2 regions of the Methylocystis sp. NC52PC genome follow, and region 1 is predicted to be linked to the other one. Evidence: predicted binding sites of a transcription regulator. Region 1 holds the regulator's gene; the other holds the start of a gene.
The links. The regulator LexA, encoded in region 1, represses DNA repair genes until DNA is damaged. The targets are predictions, from matches to a motif close to TGTTCNNNNTGTGTTCNG.
Positions count from the first base shown of each region.

Region 2: the regulator LexA is predicted to act here: its motif matches at 3,314-3,331, upstream of ACETII_RS07055 (ATP-dependent helicase).

Region 1 is NZ_CP170127.1:2,516,384-2,523,476, reverse strand. Features, by position in the region: gene ACETII_RS14160 (hypothetical protein) at 1-120, shown strand, start outside; gene ACETII_RS14155 (ComEC/Rec2 family competence protein) at 178-2,433, shown strand; gene lexA (transcriptional repressor LexA) at 2,552-3,262, opposite strand; gene ACETII_RS14145 (L,D-transpeptidase family protein) at 3,727-4,896, opposite strand; gene ACETII_RS14140 (acetyl-CoA carboxylase carboxyltransferase subunit alpha) at 5,091-6,056, opposite strand; gene ACETII_RS14135 (alpha/beta fold hydrolase) at 6,226-7,092, shown strand; gene ACETII_RS14130 (TolC family protein) at 7,093-7,093, opposite strand, start outside.
Region 2 is NZ_CP170127.1:1,064,374-1,071,466, reverse strand. Features, by position in the region: gene ACETII_RS07065 (GNAT family N-acetyltransferase) at 1-522, shown strand, start outside; gene ACETII_RS07060 (hypothetical protein) at 618-1,145, shown strand; gene ACETII_RS07055 (ATP-dependent helicase) at 1,200-3,293, opposite strand; gene ACETII_RS07050 (class I SAM-dependent methyltransferase) at 3,427-4,257, shown strand; gene ACETII_RS07045 (M15 family metallopeptidase) at 4,334-4,948, opposite strand; gene ACETII_RS07040 (hypothetical protein) at 5,389-6,114, shown strand; gene ACETII_RS07035 (AraC family transcriptional regulator) at 6,183-7,093, opposite strand, start outside.

The DNA.
Region 1 (7,093 bases):
GACGCGCAAATCCTGTTTTTCCTCGGCGTGCGCTACATGCGCGCCGAGGACCTGCCGACCCACGCGCCGGACCAGGGGCCGCGGGGCGGCAGAAAGCGCAAGAGCCGCGCGAGAGCGTAATCTTGGCGTTGGCGCGCGCCCGCCATCGGCATTACAGTCGCCCTTGCGGGGGCGGGGATGAGCGAGGCGCGGGCGGCTGAACATCGGGAGCTTGGCGGGCGAGCGCTGTCACTTGCGCCGTGGCTCGACCGGCTCGCCGCGGCGCTGCGGGACGCCTATGCCGAAGAGACGGAGCTCAGACGGCCGTTTCTGTGGCGCGCCGTCGCGGGCATCGCGGGCGTCGTCTTCTATTTCAGCGCTAATCGCGAGCCTTCGCTCGCTCTCTGCTTCGGCGCGCTCGCCGTCTTCACTCTTCTCGCCGTCGTCACGCGCCGCCGCCATGCGCGCGCCCATGCGCTCTTCCTTGCCCTTGCCTGCGTCGCCGCGGGGTTCGGTTCCGGCGCATGGCGCACGGCGCGCGTCGCCGCGCCAGTCGTGCCGCGAATCGGCGTGGGCGAACTGACGGGCTTCGTCGAGGAACTGGACCTGCGCCCGACGGGGGCGCGCTTCGTTCTGTCCGTCGCCAGCGCCGAAGGCCTGCCGGGCGACGTCGTCCCGGCGCGCGTGCGCCTCACCACGCGCGGAACGCCGCGCTTCGCCGCCGGCGACTTCGTGGGCCTCAAGGCGCGCCTGATGCCGCCCGCCCGCGCGGCGCTGCCCGGCGGGTATGATTTCGCCCGCGACGCCTATTTCGCGCGGTTAGGGGGAGTCGGCAGCGCGCTCGGCCGCGTCGAGACCCTGCCGCCTCCCGACCCCGCGCCAGCGTCGCTGCGCTTCTTCGCCGCGGTGGACCGTGTCCGCAACGACCTCGCGCTGCGCATTTATAAGATCATCGGCGACGACGCCGGCGCCATTGCGGCGGCGATGGTGACCGGCAAACGCGATTTCCTGTCCGAGCACGCCAAGGACCTGATCCGTCGAGCCGGAATTTTTCATATCGTCACAATTTCAGGCATGCAGATGACGCTCGTCGCCGGCATCTTCTTCGTCGGCTTTCGTCGCCTGCTCGCCGCGTCGCAGACGCTCGCGCTCAATTACCCCATTAAGAAGTGGGCGGCGGCGCTCGCCATGGTCGGAGCCGTTCTCTACGACATCGGCACGGGCTCGCGCGTCGGCACGGAGCGCGCGCTCGTCATGACGCTGATCATGCTCGCGGCCGTTCTCTTCGATCGTCCGTCGCTTTCGATGCGCAATCTCGCGCTCGCCGTCTTCTTTGTCGTCGCCTTCGAGCCCGAGGCGATCCTGGGCGCGAGCTTCCAGCTTTCCTTCGCCGCCGTCGCGGCGCTCATCGCCGTCTATGAATGGCGCGGCGCGGCACTGGCGCGAAGCCATGCCAAGCGTCCGATGATCTCCGCGCCGGGCCGCTTTTCGGAATGGCGGGAGGCCCTCCTCGATCGTCTGCTGCACGGGCCCGGCGCGCCGCTCGTCGCAACGCTTTGCGCGACGTCCGCCACCGCCTCCTTCATGGCCTATGATTTCCACGAACTCAGCCCCTATGTGCTGATCGGCAATCCGCTCACTCTGGCCATCATCGAATTTTTCGCCGTGCCCTGCGCGCTGCTCGGCGCGGCGCTGTACCCTTTCGGCCTCGACGGCCTCGTTTGGCGCTGGCTCGAGATGGGCATTCATCTCGTCACCTGGCTCGCCGGGCTCATCGCCAGCGCGCCGGGGGCCAGCCTGCAGGTGAAGGCTTTTGCGCCCTGGGCGATCGTCTTTCTCGCCCTCGCCGTCCTCTCCGCCGTGCTGTGGCGGACATGGGCGCTGCGCGCGAGCGCCATTCCCTTGGCCCTCATCGGGCTCATCGGCGCAAAGAGCGGCGCAGGCTTCGATCTGGCGGTGGCGGGGACGGGAGACGCCGCAGCGATCCGCCTGCCTTCGGGCGAACTGGCGCTGCTCGGCAAGAAACCCGGCGCCTTCGCCGCTGAACAATGGCTGCGCGCCGACGCCGACGGCCGCGCGGCCGCTGAGGCGAGAGGCGGGATCGCCTGCGACGATTACGGCTGCGTTGGCCGTCTCGTGGACGGGCGCTTCGTGGCGCTCGTTTCCGCGCGCGCGGCTTTCCTCGAAGATTGCGCTCGGGCGGCGATCGTCGTCACGCCGCTGCGGGCGCCGGAAGGTTGCGCCGCGCCGCTCATTATCGACCGGATCAGGCTCGCCGAAACAGGCGCGGTCTCGTTGCGCTTCCCGAAGGAAGGCGGCGCCCTGTGGACGACGGCGCGCGGCGTCGACGAGGATCGCCCGTGGTCTCCTCGCCCGCAGCAAACGGTCAAACTCGCCGCCGCGCCCGAGGATGAGGAGAGCGACGAGGCGGAGCTAGCGGAATCGATGGAGTGAAGCGACTCGCGGCTATGGCGCGGTTTTCGATCTCCTCGCCGCTTGCGATGCGTAGTTATGTGCGAGCCGGGAAAGCCTCGGCCCATGGCAAGCTCCCGCGCACGCGATGCCGCTCCGGTCAATATTTTCGCAGCAGGCTCACGAGCTTCCCCTGGATTCGCACCTTGTCGGGTCCAAAGATCCGGGTCTCATAGGCGGGGTTGGCCGCCTCCAGCGCGATGGAGGCGCCGCGTTTGCGCAGGCGCTTCAGCGTCGCTTCTTCATCCTCGATCAGCGCCACGACAATGTCGCCGGTGTCGGCGTGGTCCTGCTTCTTGATGATGACCGTGTCGCCGTCGAGAATGCCGGCCTCGATCATCGAGTCGCCGCGCACTTCGAGCGCGAAATGTTCCCCATTGGACAGCATGTCAGGCGGAAGGCTGATCGTATGGCTGCGGCTCTGGATCGCTGAAATCGGCGTGCCCGCGGCAATGCGGCCCATGACCGGGATGGCGACCGGCTGATTCCCCTCCTCCTCACGCTCGGCAAGGGGGCGCACGCGGCCGAGATTGCCTTGAATCACCGATGGGGCGAATTTGCCTCCGCGGGCGCCGCCCCCGCTCCGCGGCGTCGCGGACTCCGGCAGGCGCAGCACTTCGAGCGCGCGGGCGCGGTTGGGCAGGCGGCGGATGAAGCCGCGCTCCTCGAGCGCCAGAATGAGCCGATGGATGCCGGATTTGGACCGGAGGTCGAGCGCGTCCTTCATCTCGTCGAAAGACGGCGGGACGCCCGTTTCTTTCAACCGCTCGTGAATGAAACGGAGCAGATCACTCTGCTTTCTCGTCAGCATGAAACGCCCCTGTCCGCGGAAGAACCGCCCGCGCGTCGACCGATCAAGGTCCCGACCCCGCGCTACAAACAAATCATGAACACCTTAGACGTTCTCTTTGCGTTCCGCAAGCACAAATGGGGGAGGAGCGCGCGAAGACCCCGCCGCTGTTGGAGCGGATTTTGCTAAATTCCGAGCGCGTAAATCGCGTCGGCGCGGTCCTTTCCAGCATGGCGGGGAGGCCTCGGCGGGCGAAGGGGCGCGGAGCCGTCGACCTTTCCTTGAACGCGCCGCCGGCAAAGCCTATGTTGGACGAGCGACGGTCCTAAATCGGGTGGCAGGCGCTTCAAGTCTGTGGAGGGGTGCTCGTCCTCCCCGTCGCACGCCCCGCTCCTTCGCGCCCTCGTCCTGGCGTCGCCTGGCGCCGTGCCCGGACAGCTGTCACGGGCGGACTTCTGTCACGGCAGGGCGCCGGGGCCGCCCCTCTATTTCTTCAGCTTCAGCGCGCGTTTGATGGACGACGTCGGTCCGTCCTCGGCCGTCGCCGCGAGCGCCGACATCTCGCGGCGCGTGTCCGCCGAAAGCGCCCGCGCGACGCTCGTCGCCTCCGCCGGGCGGGTCGGCGCCGCGGCCTTGGCGGCCGCCATGGTCACGACAGGCGACTTCGACGCGATCTGAGCGCCTTTGCCGCGCCCCGTCTTGTCGTCGAGCGCAATCTCTTCCGGCGGCGCGACTGCCTCCGGGCGGCTCGTTTCGGCGACCTTGGAGAGGAAGCTCGGATGCATGCCGCCATCCTGATAGACGACGCGCACCGGCTTTACGCTTTGCGACAGCTCGGCAATTTTCTCTTCGTCCTTGGCGGACTTGGCCGAGACGCTCGCCACGATCTCGGGGTCCTGCTTCAAGGGCGGACAGGCCGCGAGCGGGTCCATGCGGCCGTCCGCCGCGGCGTTGAAGACATAGCGGCGGCCGCAGAAGGCGACCTCCGGCTCCATCTTCGTCACCTCGAAGTGATCGCTGCCTTCCTTGAGGTTCCTCCAAAAGCCGATATTCGAATCGAGGCGGTGCTTGGCCAGATTTTCGGCCGTCATGCGGAAGGGAAGGGACTGCATCTGAATGGACTGCTGGCCGCCCTCGAAGGACGCGCGGGCGATGGCGTAGATCTCGGCGATTTGCGCATCGGTCATGGAGAAGCAGCCGGCCGAGGAGCAGGCGCCATGCACCATGATCGTGCCGCCCGTATGGCCGAGCGCCTTGTCGAGCTGGTTGGGGTAGCCGACGTTGAAGGACAGGTAATAGGAGGAGTTCGGATTCATCTGCGCCGGGGTGATGGAATAGAAGCCCTCCGGCACCTGGCGATCGCCCTCCCGCGTCTTCGGCCCCAGCTGGCCCGACCAGCGGCACATGGGGAAGGTTTTGAGGTGGACGTATTTGCCATCCGACCCCATTTTCCAGATCTCGAGCTCCGCCTCTTTTTTATAGGCGCGAATCAGCATCGGCGCGTCCTTGCTGGTGCCGAGCTTCTCCATTAAGGCGAGCGTCTCGCGCGGAACCGGCGCAAGCGAGCGATGCGACAGGCCGCTGTCGTTGCAGGCGGCGAGGGACAGCGCGGCGAAAGCGACGGCCGCGGCCGGCTTCAAGACCCGAAATGTCATGCGCTCAAGCTCCCCTCTCGCGTCCCGGCCCGCCGGTCACGCCGAGCCGATGTCTATCCGATCCAGCGTAAGCCAATCCTTACCAAGGGCTCGGGACGTAGAAACACAGTGTGCTGCTTAGTCCCGACATTGGGCGATATGGTGTCCGTGGCGCCAGCGCGGGGGTCTGAAACCGCGCATTTTAGCGAACGCGGTTAACGCTTCTCGTCAAGCTTACGGCCCATATTGAGAAATTTTTCGGCGCGGGCGTTGCGCAGTTGCTCGCGGGAGAGGTTCGTCAGCCTGGAAAGCTCCGACCAGACCGCGTCGCCCACGGCTGAGATCGCGGCGGGCGGATCGCGATGGGCGCCGCCGGCCGGCTCTGTGACGATCAGATCGATGATGCCAAACTTCAGCAGATCCTGGGCCGTGATCTTCATGCTCGTCGCCGCGTCCTGGGCCTTGGCCGAATCGCGCCACAGGATCGAGGCCGACGCCTCGGGGGAGGCGACGGTGTAGACTGCATGCTCCAGCATCAGCACCTTGTTCGCCGCCGCGATGGCGATGGCGCCGCCCGAGCCGCCCTCCCCGACCACGACCGCGACATTGGGAACGCCGAGCTGGAGCGAGGCGTCCGTCGAGCGGGCGATCGCCTCGGCCTGCCCGCGCTCCTCCGCGTCAATGCCCGGAAAGGCGCCGGCCGTGTCCACGAGCGAAATCACCGGCAGGCCGAAACGATCGGCAAGCTCCATGAGGCGCACCGCCTTGCGATAGCCCTCGGGCCGCGCCATGCCGAAATTGTGATGCAGGCGGCTCGCCGTATCCGAGCCCTTTTCCTGACCAATGATGCAGACGGGCTCGCCCCGCAAGCGGCCGAACCCGCCCACGATGGCGGAGTCCTCGCCGAAAAACCGGTCGCCGGCGAGCGGCGTGAATTCGGAGACGAGCTGTTTGACGTAATCCGAGAAATGCGGCCGCTGCGGATGGCGTGCGACTTGGATCTTCTGCCAGGGCGTCAGGCCGGCGTAGAGATCGGCGAGCGCCTTGGCGGCTTTGGCCTCCAGCTTGGTCAATTCCTCGGCGATCGAGACGCCCTCGCCTTTCTCGGCCAGCGCGCGCAGCTCCTCCACCTTGGTTTCGAGTTCGGCGACGGGCTTTTCGAAATCGAGATAGGAGCGCATGGACGAGGGGTGTTCCTTCAAGCGTTCGAGGCCGCTTTTGTCGGCTCGGGCGGGCGCAAACTCGCCGCTCGGGGCGGCGAAGTCAAGGAAGGGGACTAATGCGGGAAAGCGCAATTTTGCTCGCCGGCCCGCGCCTTGTAGAAAAGGTCAAAGGAAAAGGAGCCGCCGCTTGAGCTCGACCCGACCGGCTGAAAGCCGCTTCATCGCCGCCGCCGATGGCCTGCGCCTGCATTATCTCGATTACCCCGCGCCCGACGCGACGCGTCTGCCGCTCGTCTGCCTTCCCGGCCTGGCGCGCACGGCGGACGATTTCTGGCGCGTGGCCGAGACGACCGCGGACCGGCGCGTGCTCGCCCTCGACTATCGCGGACGCGGGCGCTCGGCGTGGGATACGGACTGGCGCCATTACGACCTCGACGTCGAGCAGGCGGATATTTTCGCCGTTCTCGCCGACGCGGGCGTGACGGAGGCGGCGTTTCTCGGGACCTCGCGCGGCGGGCTGCATACGATGCGCATCGCCAAGGCGCGACCCGCGCTGGTGCGCGCGGCGATCCTCAACGACATTGGCCCCAAGGTCGAAAAGGAGGGGCTTTTGCGCATCAAGCGCTATGTCGGCAAGTTGCCGCCGCTCTCGCGCCTATCCGAGGCGGTCGCGCTGATGCGCATGACCGCAGCGCCGCAATTTGCCGGCGTGAGCGCCGAGGAATGGGAAACCTACGCGCGTCAGACCTTTGTCGAGACGGAAAGCGGCGTCGAGCTGCGCTACGACCCGGCGCTCAACCACACGCTCGACGTCGTCACGCCCGACGCGCAATTCGAAGAATTCTGGGAGCCCTTCGCCGTGCTCGCCCGCGTACCGATCCTCGCCCTGCGCGGCGAGACGAGCGACATTCTCTCCGTCGAGGTTTTCGACGAAATGGCCCGCCGCGCGCCGCTTCTCGAGCGCCACACCGTCCCCGGACAGGGCCATGCGCCGCTGCTCCTCGATCAGCCGACGCTCGACCGCATCAAGGTCTTCCTCAACGCCTGTCCCTGAT
Region 2 (7,093 bases), 1.5 Mb from region 1:
GCCGAGCAAGATTGCCCTTTCGCCGAGGAATTCGACGGCAACGACCACTGCGCCACGCATTTCATCGGCTTCTGGAACGACGAACCTGCTGGATGTCTGCGCGTTCGCTTTTTCCATGATTTCGTCAAGCTGGAGCGTCTTGCGGTTCGAAAGAATTTTCGTCCGACATCGCTCGCTTTTCAGCTTGTTCGAACGGGCCTCGAACACGCGCGGCGCAAGGGGTTTCGACGGGCCTACGGCCATGCGCGCGAGGGGCTCGAGCCGTTTTGGGCGCGCTTTGGGGCGAAGCCCATGAAAAACCGGGAGCCGTTCCGTTTCTCCGGTTTCAATTACACGGAGATGAACCTCGATCTCGAACCCTTGCCGGACGCCATCTCGATCGCCAGCGATCCGATGGTGATCCTTCGACCCGAAGGAGACTGGGAGCGTCCCGGCATTTTGGAGCTCTCCGCCCATCGTCCCTTGCATCCGACGACGGATAATGTGGTCTCGGGGCGGGTTTCATCCGGAAAGCGACAATGAATTTTCATAGAGACATTTGGACCGGTCATTCAATGCGAGCCCTTTTGATTTTTATCGCCAACCGTCCGGCCCTCCCGCGAAAAACCGGGAGGGCCTTGCAGCCGAGCAAGCTCGAAGCAAATGGCGTAACGCTGATTGAGAAGTGGGAGAACGCCGAATTGCCTCTCATGTTCGTCGAACATGCCTCGCTGGCGGCCCAAGACGTCCAGGAATGCGCGCGCGCGCAGTTCGACGCCCCGGCGACGCTCGGAAGCTGCTGGGCTTCGCGGAACGACTGTCACGAATATTCCGATCCGCTGGTCAGGCCCCGCCCGGGCGATCTCGTCTTTCAGCCACAAGGGCAGTCGCTGTTTCGCAGTTCGCGCTTCAACAGGTTCTTCGAAGATCTCGGCGGACCGTTGCTCATTCTGGTTAGCGATGATCTGGAAGGCCTTGTCATGGAGACGGCGATCGACAGCTTTCTGACGGGACATCCCATGATTGTCGTCAGCGACGCCGTGCCCCTGGGTGCGGCCGATGTCGACGAAATCTCGGCGTCGCGCTCCAATTCGCTTATGCCCCTTTCCTGCTTTGCTCGCATCGTGAAAACCGAAAAGCTTCTGCAAGAATGGACGATGCCCTGATCGCCAGGAGAGAGAGCCGCAACCGCTATTGTGCAGCTTCCACGCAGCGATCCTTCACCGCCACATGCCGCGCATTTTTGCGCCGACGTCTATTCTTACGCTCCGCGCGGACCTCGCCTCGGCGGCTTGTGGCGTGGGCGTCGGCCAGGACACGACTTCTAGCAAAGGCAGAATCTCTTCTGTTATGAAACGCGTGCGAGACGCATAGACATGGCGATCCCCGCGCGGGTGCTGGCCGTGCGTATAGAATCGTTGCGGGACGACGAGGTGAAGATCGTCTTTCGCTCTGGTCATGGCGACGTAGAGCAGGCGGCGCTCCTCCTCGATTTCCGCCGACGCTCCTGTCGCGAGATCCGACGGAATGCAGCCGTCGACCACGTTGAGGAGAAAAACTGATTTCCACTCCCGCCCCTTGGCTGAATGGATCGTCGAGAGGATGAGGAAGTCTTCGTCGAGATGGGGCGGCCCGGCTTCGTCGCTCGTCGCGTCCGGCGGGTCGAGCGTCAATTCGGTCAGAAAGCGCTCCCGCGACGGGTAGCCGCTCGCAATCTGCTCGAGCTGGACCAGATCGGCGCGCCGCGTCGCCGCGTCGTCGTAGATGCGGTCGAGCTGCCGCTCGTACCACTCCCGGCAATATCCGATTTCAGCCGGCCAACCCGCCGCGCCGGCTTTGAGATGGTCGATCAAAGCCAGGAACAGGGGCCAGTCGGCGCCGACGCGCGCGGGCGCGGTCACGGCCGCGAGCGCCGCCAGCGGATCCGCACCTTCCTTCATGCCGTCGAGAAGTCGCGTCGCCGTGCTTGGCCCCATGCCGGGCAGGAGCTGCATCAAGCGAAAGCCTGCGACGCGATCGCGCGGGTTCTCGACGAAGCGCAGCAGCGCGAGCAGATCCTTGACATGGGCCGCGTCCAAGAATTTCAGCCCGCCGAATTTGACGAAGGGGATGTTCCGGCGGGTCAGCTCCACTTCCAGCGGCCCGCTGTGATGCGATGTCCGAAACAGCACCGCCTGCTGCTTCAAGGCGGCGCCAGCCTCCCGATTGTCGAGGACCCGCTCGACGACGTAGCGGGCCTGATCGGCTTCGTCGCCGACCACGACAAGCAATGGCCGTCCGCCAGAATTCCGTTCGGTCCAAAGGTTCTTGGCAAAGCGTTCGCGCGCAAGGTCGATAACGGCGTTTGCCGCCGCCAATATCGGCTGCGTCGAGCGATAATTGCGTTCCAAAGTGACGATTTTGGCCGGCGGATCGAAGCGCGCGGGGAAATCGAGAATGTTGCGAACCGTCGCCGCGCGGAACGAATAGATCGACTGCGCGTCGTCGCCGACGACCGTCACCCCGCGTCCGTCGGGCTTCAAGGCAAGAAGAATAGACGACTGAACGGCGTTGGTGTCTTGATATTCATCGACCAAAATGTGATCGAAGCGCCTGCCCATCTCGGCCGCGAGAATGGGGTCGTTCGTCATCTCGGCCCAGTAGAGCAGCAAATCGTCGTAGTCGAGCACGTTCTGAGCCTGCTTTGCCTCGACATAGGCTTCGAAAAGCCGCTTCAACTCCTCGCGCCAACCTGCGCACCAGGGAAAAGACGTCGTCAGGACGGCGTCGATGTCCGCTTCGGCGTTGACGCATCGCGAGTAAATGGAAAGGCACGTTCCCTTGGTCGGGAAACGCCGTTCGGTCTTCGAAAAGCCAAGCTCGTGACGAACCAAATTAATGAGATCGGCTGAATCCTCTCGATCATGGATGGTGAAACATGGATCGAGCCCAATCTGGAGCGCATATTCCCGCAGCAGCCGAGCGGCGACGCCGTGGAAAGTGCCGGCCCAAGGCAGGATCGCTCCCTTTGCTTCCCTGGCTCGTCCCTTCGAGGCGAGCGCATCGCCGCAAATTCGCTCGACGCGCCGCGTCATCTCCATTGCCGCTCTGCGCGAAAAAGTCAGCAACAGAATGCGGCGCGGATCCGCGCCATTGGCGACGAGATGGGCGACGCGATGGGCGAGCGTATTGGTCTTCCCCGAGCCAGCGCCCGCGATGACGAGCAGGGGCGGGCAGTCGATCCTGCCCTGCGCCTCCAGGCCGTGCTCGACGGCGCGCCGCTGTTCGCTATTGAGTTTGTCGAGATGGCCGTGAGACAAGTGCGAATCACCCATTTGCAGGAGCATTTTGTGTCTTTTCTTGTTTTGTTCGCAATAAGACGGCGCGCTGCTCATCGCTACGCTATGGCTTGAAGGGGTCCGGCGCCCCCGGCGCGATCCTTCGCGAGTCGAATTGAAAGGGCCCGGGATGACACAGATTCACACTGTCGAAGGCACGGCCTTTGTCGTGGCGGAATTCCGCAATGAAGAGAACGGGGAACCGCATCCGCTTTATCATGACCGGTTCGTCGGCCTGTTTCTCGACGAGGAATCAAAAAAGGCGGCAGCGAATATTTCTCGGTCCTTCCCCCCGATAAGGAACAATGTGAGGCTTAGAACGCGATATTTCGACGATAAGCTCGATCAACAATTGCGACAGGGATGCCGCCAAGTGGTGATTCTGGGCGCCGGCCTCGACACAAGGCCGCAGAGGATGGCGGCGCCCGGCGTCGTCTTCTTCGAAATCGACGCCCCTGGGATCCAGGCCTTCAAGAAAGCCAGGCTCGAAGAGCGTAACATCGACCCGAATACGACATTCATAAGCGGCGACTACCTGACTGGCTCGATCATCGATCGGCTGACATGCCGTGACTTCAACGTCGCCCTTTCCACTTTTGTCATATGGGAGGGAAACAGCATGTATCTGAGCGACCAATCGGTCCGGCAAGTCCTTGCCGCCCTTGCGCGCAATGTTCGAAGCTGTACGATCTCCTTTGATTATTTGGCCGAGGCGGTGATTGAAGGCAGGACGGGCGACCCGGAGATAGCCGATGTGGTCCAGCGTTTTGCGGCGATGGGAGCGCCTTGGACCTATGGGATCAACGACCCCGAGGCGCTCGGAGCCTCCTGCGGGTTCAGGGTGATCGAGACCGCCACCCTAGCCGATCTCCATCGGGCTTACTGGCCCGGCCGCGAATTGACGTCGCCCCTCTATGATTACTACGCTGTTTGCACGGCGCAGAATCAAGCAGCGGGATAGGCGCAAAGTGCGAAAGCGCGATCAATCGCCGGCTCTAAATATAACAAAAACGAGCGCTCGCGCCTCGACGGCATAGTCAATGGCCGCCAAAGGAAAAATGCTGGTAATCGACCGTGTGTTTCCATCTTCCGCCCCATGACCACCCGCGTCGCGCAAAGGCCCGGGTAACGACGTCGCCTTCGGTTATGATCCCCAAAATGTCGCTGCGCCGCTCGTCTGGCTGGTCGTAAGCCCTGCCAGCCTCTGGGGCGGTCGAACTTCCTTCTCGGTAGGGGTTTTGCACCGGGTTGATATCGATCGCGAGGCCGAGCGCATGCTTCGAAAGCCCGCCGTGATCGGTCAGCCGGCAATTGAAGCCGCTCGTGTTGTTCGCCGCGATCGACTTGTCGTCATCAGCGTCGAAGTCGTCTATGAGACGCATTTGGAAGATGCGGAATTTGCCGCTTCTGTAAATTTCCGCGAAGATTTCGGCGACCTGCGCAGCGACCTTGCGCGCCACGACCATTTCGCCCGTTTGCGTCTCCCCGTGAAAATTCCGGTAAGGAATGCGCATCAGCACGAGATCCCCACGCTGGGCGCAGGGCAGGTCTGGCCGCCAGGACCGGCCCTGCATATAGCTCCATACATGGTCGGGTATCGGGCCATAGCTCGCCTGTGGCGTTTGGGCTTGCGTTGCGAAGGAGGCCGACATTGCTAACGCCGCAAGCAAGACGGCTGTTGTCGGGGCCTTTTCATTCCATAGCCACATGTCGCGATCTTTCCTTCGCTTGGAATCTGTCAAACACCGCTCGCACGCGCCACATTAATTCACGCTGCGCCGCTGCGAGGCTTCCACAAGACATGCCCACAGCGCACAGTTTCGGGTCGAATAGTGTTGCAATCGCCTAAAAGTCGGGCCTTATTCCATCTTCCCTTTGGGGTGGGAGTTAATGCATGAATGCTGGCGCATCAGCGGATTTTCCTCCGCAATCCGGTCAAGCGGACGGTCCCCTCGATCCCGTCGCGAGCCTCAATTTGACCTTCCGTGCGCTTTATGGCGCCAATCGCGATCAGCTCTTGGCGGAGCTTCCGCTTGCCGCGCTCACCCTGATCGGAACTGGCGAGATCTGGCGCGTCGAATGCGGCGAGCTCGTGAAGCGCTATCAGCCGGTCGAGATGCTTCCGAAGGCAAAAGGATTGATGCATGCCGTCCTCGGCGCCCACGGGACCTGGGGCCAGCTGGTGCGGCGCCAGGATGCCGACTTGGCGCTGCAGGCGGCAATGCGGCTGAACGCAGCGCTAGGCCAGGCCATCGAGCGGGTTTCCGCTGAACTGCCTGTCGAATTGGCCATTCCAGCGCGGGTCGTTTTGACTGAACTACGAGATCTGTCCGATCTCTGGTGTTCCGGCCAGGCGGCGACGCATGATCAACTTCCGGCCGCCTTACGGCGGGTCAAGGGGGAGCTCGAAGAAGTCATCAGAGCCGTTGGTCAAGCGGCTTTTGACTCGCTCAGACGTAGTTTCCAGGCGTTTCGGGACGACAGCGATCCGGACCATTGGCGGCAGTGTTTCGTCGGCGTCTGTGGCCCGGGCCAGGGCCGGCGTGATAATATCGAGATAGCAGCGGCCATGTCGGTGATGGGCCGCGAAGCCCTTGGGGTTCGCCTGCTCTATTTGGAAAATGCGCTTACGATCCCCGACGGCCTCAAATTCTTGGCGTCGGCGATCGTCGAGAAAGATCTGGGTCAAGCAGTGTTTGACGATCCCTATCGGATGTGGCGCGATCTCTTGGCCGAGGCGGCTGTCGAACATGCCGGCGGAAGCTTCTTTCCTCAGCTCGGACCGGAGCAAGCAGAAGAACGATCGGCCGCACGCTAACGACTCTCGACCTGTTCACGCCGCTCGCGTGTCTCACGCTCGCCGTCGTCCCTGGTCGGGGCCTGCTCTTAGCGTGCGATTTCCGAGACGCGGCTCTTCTCGCGCCATTCGGAGGGCGTGACGCCGCTCCACCTGCGGAAGGCGTCGGAGAAGCTCGAATGCTCCGTATAGGCAAGCGCGCCAGCGATGTCGCCGATTGGCAGGAGCGTGACCTCGAGCAGCTCCCGAGCGATTGAATAACGCACGCCTTCCAAAATGCGCTGAAAGGTCGTTCCTTCCGTTTCGAGGCGGCGCGAGAGCGTTCTCACATTGAGGTTGAGGAGCCTGGCCATGCTGGCGGTCGTTGCTTCTCCTTCAAGCAGGAGCGGTCTTACAGCGTGCTTCACGCGATCCGTCCAGACGTGATCCGAAGCGGGCGAAAGCAACGCGATGCGCTCTCTCAGCCGCGCGAGCTCCTGCGACGACGCTCCCGGGATCGGGGCCGCCATCGACGCGCGATGGAGGACAATGCCAGTCTCCTGTTGGTCGAACCGAACGGGCGACTTCAAGATGGACTGATAGGGTTCGACATCGGCGGGCCGGCGGCTCGAAAGAAGCGTCTCGACCGGCTCGACCGCCCCTTCGGTAAGCGCGTGGACGATATTGACGCCCATAGCTAAAGCAAGAGAATAGACTTGCTCGTGAGCGACGGCGGCCGGATCGTAGATGCCATAACCGAACACAAAGACGTCACCCGCTCTGCGCAGATAGACGGCGGCGCCGCGAGAGTTCGCATCCTGAAGCGCGCAGAAATTTGAAAGCGCCGAACCCAGATCCGGCGAGTTCCGCATAACCTTCCCCGCCAACCCCAACGAGCGATGATCGTGTCGCGAACCGAGAATGAGCCCCACATGGGGACACGCTGTGACATCGACGCACCGCTTTATCAACCTGCCCGCCAATGCGAAAGGCACACGATTGTCCGGGTCGTCGAAGACGC